One region of the Paenibacillus sp. FSL R5-0473 genome, then DNA from elsewhere that is predicted to be linked to it. Evidence: a T-box and tRNA genes for the amino acid it is inferred to sense, from the RefSeq annotation. Region 1 holds a T-box; the other holds one or more tRNA genes.
What was found. The T-box of region 1 lies ahead of leuS (leucine--tRNA ligase). A T-box ahead of a tRNA ligase gene usually reads a tRNA of that ligase, here a tRNA-Leu.
Positions count from the first base shown of each region.

Region 2: it encodes a tRNA-Leu, which carries the amino acid that the T-box ahead of leuS (leucine--tRNA ligase) is inferred to sense. The anticodon was not compared.

Region 1 covers NZ_JBBORL010000001.1:1,047,542-1,052,150, forward strand. The annotation lists gene MKY28_RS04515 (class I SAM-dependent DNA methyltransferase) at 1-735, shown strand, start outside; gene MKY28_RS04520 (phosphotransferase family protein) at 957-1,913, shown strand; T-box leader at 2,026-2,295, shown strand; gene leuS (leucine--tRNA ligase) at 2,374-4,609, shown strand, end outside.
Region 2 covers NZ_JBBORL010000001.1:3,587,827-3,592,435, forward strand. The annotation lists gene MKY28_RS15530 (divergent polysaccharide deacetylase family protein) at 1-106, opposite strand, end outside; gene MKY28_RS15535 (carbohydrate-binding protein) at 557-2,251, shown strand; tRNA gene MKY28_RS15540 (tRNA-Leu) at 2,397-2,480, opposite strand; gene pelA (pectate lyase) at 2,657-3,610, opposite strand; cyclic di-AMP (ydaO/yuaA leader) riboswitch at 4,039-4,170, shown strand; gene MKY28_RS15550 (C40 family peptidase) at 4,176-4,609, shown strand, end outside.

The sequences.
Region 1 (4,609 bases):
TTAATGGAAGATATGCCTTATCCGGACTGGATAAGGTTTGCAAGAACAGCATGGGAAAAGCATGGAATGCCCAAAAGTGTCGCTGAACTTGGCTGTGGAACGGGCTCCATTACGATCCCGCTCGTGAACTCCGGTTTCGAAGTTACAGGCATTGACCTCTCATCAGATATGCTGTCGGTTGCGCGCAGCAAGATGGAGGCTACGCCTCAGGGTCATCGCTTGTATCGCGAGGGCAGTGTCCGTTGGGTGCAGCAGGATATGCGGGAATGGCGAGTTCCGGAACCTGTGGATTCGGTGATATCTTTCTGTGATTGCGTCAATTACCTGCTTGAACAAGAAGATGTCGTTCGAACATTCCAGCGGACATACGAGATGCTGAAGCCTGATGGAACGTTCCTGTTTGATGTGCATCATCCCAATACCCTTATTCGTTATGATGAGGAGCAGCCTTTTGTACTGGATGAGCGCTCCGTGTCGTATATTTGGACATGTGATCTGGATCAGGATCGCTGTGAGATCGAACATCATCTCAGTATTTTTTCGCGTGTGGATGATGGTAGCAAGGATATGTATCAGCGGTTTGAAGAAGTTCATGTCCAGCGTGCATATAACCCGGACTGGATGAAGCTTGAGTTGTCCAAGGCAGGTTTTAGAGACGTGAAGGTATATGCGGATTTTGAATGGAAAGAAGCTGGAGACAGCGCACAGCGCTTGTTCTACGTTGCTGTGAAGTAAGAGTGAATAATGAGAACTGTCCTTATGGTCCATAAGGGCAGTTTTTTGTTTGATTTTTTATGGAGAATGAATAGCAATAGTCTTAAATAGGCTAAAGGAATGCAAGAAAAGACATAATCACGTGACAAAAAGTATTGCCAGTTAAAGTAAAGGAGGCGATAATAGTCGGATAGAAAGCGTTTTCTGAGAAGATAAATCAATTGTCAATGTGAGGTGTAAAAATGGAAAGTACATATAAAACAAGACTTTCGTCAGAACAGTTGAATGCAATAATAGAGCAGCATTTCTCTGCAAGTATAGAGGACTACAAGGAAATGGTGGATGGCTGGGCCAATCATGCATATCTCATCACACTGAGTGACGAACAGCGAGTGGTACTGAAAATTGCACCGTCGGCTTCGACAAATCTGATGCGTTGTGAACAGGATCTCATGATTGCTGAGGTTGAGGCACTACGCCTCATCACGGAGCTACAGGATGTTCCCGTACCCCAAGTGTTGGCTTATGATGATTCGTTAACTATGGCTTCAGCGCGTTATTTTATCATGGAGTACATGTCTGGAGCGCCCTATAATCAGGTCAAGGATCAATATTCTGCGGAAGAACAGGAGGCCATTGAACACCAGCTCGGTCGGTACAATCGTCGAATTAATGAAATCAAGGGCGAGCAGTTTGGATATTTCTCGGAGCAAAAACAGCGATATTCCACATGGAAAGATGCATTTATGAATCTGATGGATGACATTCTTACCGACGGGGAAGAAGCCGGGATTACATTTTCGATCGATTACCCTGAATTGAGACGCCTGATTGAAGAAAAATCGGATGTGCTGGACGATGTCAAAGAACCTGTGCTTATCAGTTGGGATCTGTGGGATGGCAATGTACTAGTGGACGCGGGTCGAATCACAGCGATTATTGATTTTGAACGTTCACTGTGGGCAGATACTCTGATGGAGCATTATTTCAGTCATTTTAACTATACGCCTGGTTTTGTGAAAGGGTATGGGCATGAGATTACGACTGAAAGTGAACTGAAAAGAAGAAGTCTCTATGACTTGTACTTTGATCTGGTGCTGCGCATTGAGTGCGCTTATCGTCAATATGATAATCAGGAACATGTGAATTGGACCATTCATAATCTGGAGGAAGGCATTGAGCGTTTTCGGTTATCCTGAACAGCAACGAGTATTATTGAACGGTACGAACCGTATGACTTAAAAGGGTCATTATAACGTGTAATATTGACTTTGGGCTTGCTTTTTTATATAATGGTCCCGATATTGTATACATATTTCGATGATAAGGATCAGTAGTAATTCCTGTACATAACAGAGAGCCGGCGGTTGGTGCAAGCCGGTTGACAGTGATTTGCGAACTCGCCTTGGAGAAATGCGGTGATTACACCATTCTGTTTAACCTGCTTGTATAAAGCTTGGGTTCAGGAATGGAAATCCGCATCGGTTAACCGCCGTTACAGGTCCAAAGGGAGTGGATGACGAAGCACGTTCGTCCACTAACTAGGGTGGTACCACGGGAATTCAACCTCTCGTCCCTAGCGCTGCAAACGCTACGGGATGCTGAGGTTTTTTTGTTGCAATTAAAGCTAAAGTGAATAACCTGAAGGAGGAACAATAGATGAGTGAGAATAACCAGCCGAAACACGGCTATCAGCCACAAGTCATGGAAAAAAGTTGGCAGCAATATTGGGATGCAAATAAAACGTTTAAAACGGGTGAGGACCCTGCTAAACCGAAATTTTATGCACTGGATATGTTCCCTTATCCATCCGGTTCAGGTCTGCACGTAGGTCACCCGGAAGGATATACGGCAACGGATATCGTTTCCCGTTACAAACGTATGCGCGGTTACAACGTATTGCACCCAATGGGTTGGGATGCTTTCGGTCTGCCTGCTGAGCAGCATGCACTGGATACAGGTGAACATCCACGAGATATTACATTCCGTAATATTGACAATTTCCGTCGCCAGATCAAATCGCTTGGTTTCTCCTATGACTGGGATCGTGAGATCAGCACAACGGACCCTGAATACTATAAATGGACACAATGGATCTTTATTCAGCTGTACAATAAAGGCTTGGCTTATGTGGATGAAGTTGCAGTTAACTGGTGTGAAGCCCTTGGAACGGTACTTGCTAATGAAGAGGTTATTGATGGCAAGAGTGAACGTGGTGGACATCCGGTTGTACGCAAACCGATGCGTCAATGGGTTCTGAGAATTACCGAGTATGCAGAGCGTCTGTTGGAAGACCTGGAAGAGCTGGATTGGTCTGAAAGCATCAAGGATATGCAGCGCAACTGGATCGGTAAATCAACAGGTGCGGAAGTTGTATTTGCCATTGAGGGTCGCGAGGAAGTTATCAAGGTGTTCACTACCCGTGCGGACACATTGTTCGGTGCGAGCTTTGCAGTACTTGCTCCAGAACATGAATTGGTAGAAGCAATTACAACCGATGACCAACGTGAAGCTATTCAGGCTTATCAGGAGCAGGCTTCTCGTAAGAGTGATCTGGAACGTACAGATTTGGCCAAAGACAAAACAGGTGTATTCACTGGCGCTTATGCAATCAACCCTGTTAATGGTGCAAAACTGCCGATCTGGATTGCTGATTACGTTCTTGCAGGTTACGGCACAGGTGCGGTTATGGCAGTTCCGGGTCATGATGCGCGTGACTGGGAATTTGCGAAGCAGTTCGGTCTGGATATCATCGAGGTTATTCAAGGTGGAGACGTTACACAAGAGGCATATTCGGGTGATGGCGCACATGTGAATTCCGATTTCTTGAACGGACTGAATAATGAAGAAGCGGTTGCCAAGATGATTGCTTGGTTGGAAGAGAACGGTAAAGGACAAGGGAAAGTGACCTATCGTCTGCGCGATTGGCTGTTCAGCCGTCAGCGTTACTGGGGTGAGCCAATCCCGATTCTGCATCTGGAAGACGGAACGATGAAGACAGTACCTGAGGATCAACTTCCACTGCTGCTGCCTGATATCGACCAGATCAAACCTTCGGGTACAGGAGAATCACCACTGGCGAATGTTACGGAGTGGGTGAATACGGTAGATCCGGAAACGGGAATGAAGGCACGTCGCGAGACCAATACCATGCCACAATGGGCGGGTAGCTGCTGGTATTACCTGCGCTTTATCGATCCGCGCAATGACAAGGAACTGATCTCCAAGGAGAAACAGCAGCAGTGGCTGCCAGTTGATCTGTACATTGGCGGAGCAGAGCACGCCGTACTTCACTTGCTGTACGCTCGTTTCTGGCACAAAGTGCTGTATGATCTGGGTGTTGTGGAGACCAAAGAGCCTTTCCACAAACTGGTCAACCAAGGTATGATCCTGGGTACCAATAATGAGAAAATGAGTAAATCTCGTGGTAATGTCATTAACCCGGATGAAATCGTGAATGAATTCGGTGCAGATACATTGCGTCTGTACGAGATGTTCATGGGACCATTGGAAGCGACAAAACCGTGGAATGCAAACGGGGTTGAAGGCATGCACCGCTTCCTGTCACGTGTATGGCGTCTCTTCATTAACGAAGACACAGGAGCCATCAATGACAAGATTACGGTGGACGGTGGAACGGATGAGTTCAAACGGACTGCCCACAAAACGATTAAAAAGGTTACGGAAGATCTGGAACATCTGCGCTTCAACACATCCATCAGCCAGCTGATGATTTTCATCAACGATGCATACAAAGCGGACACACTGCCTCGTGAAGCGATGGAGAAATTTGTGCAGCTGTTGTCACCACTGGCACCACATATGGCAGAGGAACTGTGGAGCCGTTTGGGTCATGAAGGTGGAATCTCTTACGTGGCTTGGCCTGAATATGATG
Region 2 (4,609 bases), 2.5 Mb from region 1:
CATCGATGATAATCGCTAACCGTTTGTGATTCGATGTGGACTCTGAAGCTGCCGCTGTAGGCCCTCCTGCCGATATGCCTGCGTAAAACACAATCAATAATGCCATGATACCTGCAATGAATCGATAATTCTTTCTCTGTACCTTCATCATGATTCCCTCCCCGTAACTTCTGTGATCTCATTGTTTGATAATGAAGGGAGGAATATGTAAGCCAAAGCCTTCCTTAATGATCATATCCCCGCCATTGAAGACCTCTATCTCAAGCGAATCCCCCATCATTCCAGTTTTCCCTTTTGCATTCAGACAAGAACTGTCATTGAATAGTTAGAAAATAGAGATTAATTAGAAAAAATACTGTAATTTGTCAGGTTTTCAGTTTAGGAATTTTTTAGTAGAATCAACAAATGAAAGAGGTTTTATGCTTCAATTCTATCCTATGATTTATGGAAGGAGGTTTTGAAAGGGTTTACATAAAATAAATGCCAGACAATCCGCTATTCTTGTTTGTTATTCCTGGTTGCTGTTTCTCTATGTAACTTACTATTATCGAGGAGGATGAAAGTAGTGAAATTCAAACTAAAAAAGACGATTAATGTTCTTTTGGCCTGTTTAACAGCCCTGCCTTTGATGTTAACCCCGACAAATGTGTCAGCAGCCAGCGATGCCAACATTAATTTGTCCTCGGAAAAACAGCTGATCAAGGGCTTTGGGGGCATTAACCTTCCTGCCTGGATTGGTGATCTGACTCCCGCTCAACGTGAAACTGCTTTTGGTAATGACCAGAATCAATTAGGCTTCTCCATTCTCAGGATCTACGTTGATCCAGATTCCAATAACTGGTATCGTGAAGTTGCCACAGCCAAACGAGCTATCGAAAAGGGTGCTATTGTATTTGCATCCCCATGGAATCCTCCAAGCAGCATGGTTGAAACGTTCAACCGCAATGGGGACACAAATGCCAAACGTCTGAAATACGACAAATATACCGCATATGCGCAACATCTGAACGACTTTGTAACCTACATGAAAAATAACGGCGTAGATCTGTATGCCATTTCTGTACAAAACGAACCGGATTATGCTCATGACTGGACTTGGTGGACTCCACAAGAGATCCTTCGATTCATGAAAGAAAATGCCGGGTCCATCCAAGGTACCAAAGTCATGGCGCCTGAATCCTTCCAATACTTAAAGAACATATCCGACCCAATCCTGAATGATCCGCAGGCACTTGCCAACATGGACATCCTGGGAGCACATACGTATGGAACCCAGATTTCGAATTTTGCCTACCCTCTCTTTAAGCAAAAAGGAGCCGGTAAAGAACTGTGGATGACTGAAGTGTATGTTCCAAACAGTGACAACAACTCGGCAGACCGCTGGCCTGAAGCATTAGACGTTTCCTATCACATGCACAATGCCATGGTAGAAGGTGATTTCCAGGCCTACGTGTGGTGGTACATCCGCAGACAGTATGGTCCGATGAAAGAGGACGGTACCATAAGCAAACGCGGGTATAATATGGCTCATTTCTCTAAATTCGTGCGTCCAGGCTACCTGCGAGTCGATGCAACGAAAAATCCGGATACGAACACATTTGTCTCAGCCTATAAAGGTGATAACAAAGTCGTCGTCGTGGCAATTAACCGTGGAACTTCAGCCACAAGCCAAAAATTCGTTCTGCAAAATGGTAATGCCTCTACTGTGTCCTCATGGATTACGGACAGCAGTCGAAACCTGGCAAGCGGAACCTCGCTTAACGTATCCAATGGAGCCTTCACGGCACAGCTCCCGCCTCAGAGCGTAACAACGTTTGTTGCCAACGTTACTGGCGGAAATAGCGGCGGGAATACAGGCAGTGGCACGACGTATGAAGCCGAGACCGGAACGTCACTTACGGAAGCTGCCATTGAAACAATCTACCCCGGTTACACTGGCTCCGGGTATGTTAACTTCAATGCGATGACTGGTTCAGCCATTCAATGGAACGGCATTAATAACACGACAACAGGTACCAAAAACGTAAAGTTTCGTTATGCGCTGGAAAGCGGCACTCGGAACCTCGACATTTTTGTGAACGGAACCAAAGTCATCAGCAACGAGCCCTTTCCCGCTACGGGAAGCTGGTCCACTTGGGTTGAAAAAACAATACAGGTCCCCATGAACACGGGGACCAATACATTGAAAGTGGTTACCACCGGATCGGAAGGACCGAATATTGACAGCGTTAATGTTACCGCAGCACAATAAACGTTCCGTATGGCTGATGGAAGACATTTGCTGTACGTGCAGCTAAGCACTAACCTCTTGAATACTCATCACTAAAGTTAGTGTTATATCAAAAAATGCAAAAAAAGACTCCTTAAGCGTTAGCTTAAGGAGTCTTTTTTTTAGATGCGGTCGAGAGGACTCGAACCTCCACGGGGGTTAGCCCACACGGACCTGAACCGTGCGCGTCTGCCAATTCCGCCACGACCGCATATTGTATCTTCGTCATCCATATCGGCGACAAGAAATAATATATCATGCGTAATCTATCATGTCAACACTGAAAATAATAACAATAAAGCCCGAATCAGACGTCCATGTCGATTCGGGCCTTACCTTTAACTGTTGCTAATAGTTTGGTTCATTAATACGGAAGCATACTACAAATTACAGCTTGGAAGGCCAGTTGCCATACCATGCATAACCGCCTCTTCTTTCTTTATCAATATCACTTAATTTGTATTTAACTACCCCGTCACGACCAATAAAGATTGGTTTATCCGTTCCGATCTCATAGAAGCGTGCCCAAATTGGTGCAGCTTTGGAATCAGCGATAATTTTACTATCTCCATTAGCTCTTTCATACTTGTAACCCGTAATTTTCACTTTGTTAAACCAAGCCTCCGCTCCTTTAATGGATGCGGTAATTTTAGCGTTAGCAGGTCTGGTTTTCAGAAATTTAACAATCGTTACACTCTCTCCAGCTGTCAGCGATGGCACTTCGTAGATTCTTGCGCTCGCTGGTTTAAGAGAGCTGGAATCATGTTGTTGTCCCCATGCTGTCAGCTTACCACCTGAAACGACCTGTGTATTCAGAATCGCCTCCACACCTTTGGCAACTGAATTTTTACTGCGGTTAGCAAGTGTACTGTCGATAAATGAGAAATCACCTTTGCGTGCCGCTACTTCATCCAGCATGATCATTACATTAATCATGGCATCATCATTGTAAGTGATGTGCTTGTGGTATCCGGAGCTTTGGTAAACTTGTGGCCACCCGCCGTTTGAATACTGCATGTTGATCAAAAAGTTAATTCCTTTGATTGCAGCTGTGGAGTAACGCGGATCATTCGTCTTTTTAAATTCCTTCGCCAATCTTCTAATTTCTGAGTATGTAGCCTTGTTGTCTATCGTGGACTTTGCCCACTCTCCACTTGTCTGTTTATAATCTTTTCTCCAACCTCCATCCGGCAGCTGGTTCTTCAAAATATCAGAAATACTCGCTGTAGTACCCGACGCATCTGCAGCAGATACCGTCCCTACAGGGAGAACTGCCATTCCAACTGCTGAGAACACCATCGTACATGCCAGGACAAAAGTAATTATTTTCTTCGCTTTCAAATGTAACACTCTCCTATGTTCGTTTTTATAAATCTTCCACTTCTACTTTACCTATGATACGCGTCTCTAAACCTCCTTTATTTGTATTTATCGCATAATAAAATCAATTTTAATCCAATATGTGGATTGGATAATCAGATAATATGCAAAAAATCGATTTTTGTCAATATATGCAACTTAATGAATATAATCTCTCTAATTCTACATAACGGAATAGTTCTTTTAACTCATGACAAACCTATCTATTTATCAAAATTCGTCTTACACGAATCAATAATGACGTTTTTGTCATGAATGATACCCAAACTCGATCCCTTTTTTCATATAAAAACCTTAATTCCGCTAACATTGAGGTATTAAGAAAGGGTTTAAATGGGTTTGACAATTACGCATTTATGCAATATAGTTTCAAATAGTTACAAAAACTTAATTATTCATTGCCGAGTTTCATGTTTGAAAACGGGGGAACCAATTTGGGTGAATTATTCTTATACATAGGAAATATAGGGAACCTTCTACCGAACCCTTAGCTAACTCCGTAGGCATCGAAGGGAGAACATTGATTTTGAAAAAACTGATTATCTCCATTTTTGGAGCAGCTGTATTATTTACATCCGGGGCAACAAGCACAGAGGCAAGCAGTATCAACTCCGTAGTGAACAACATGACAGGTATTCCTTACAAATGGGGTGGCACAACTGTAGCCGGCTTCGACTGTTCTGGTTTTATGAGATATCTTTTCAACAAATACAGCATTGAATTACCACGTACTTCGCAGCAGCAAGCCAAAGCAGGTACTCCCGTATCCAAGAGCAATGTTCGGACAGGTGATCTGGTGTTCTTTAATACAACAGGCAAAGGCATTTCACATACAGGTGTATATATCGGCGGCGGACAATTCGCTCATGCCTCCAGCAGTAAAGGTGTAAGCATCACGAAGTTATCGAATCCATACTTCAATGATCGTTATGTAACAGCACGTCGGGTAACTGGACAGTT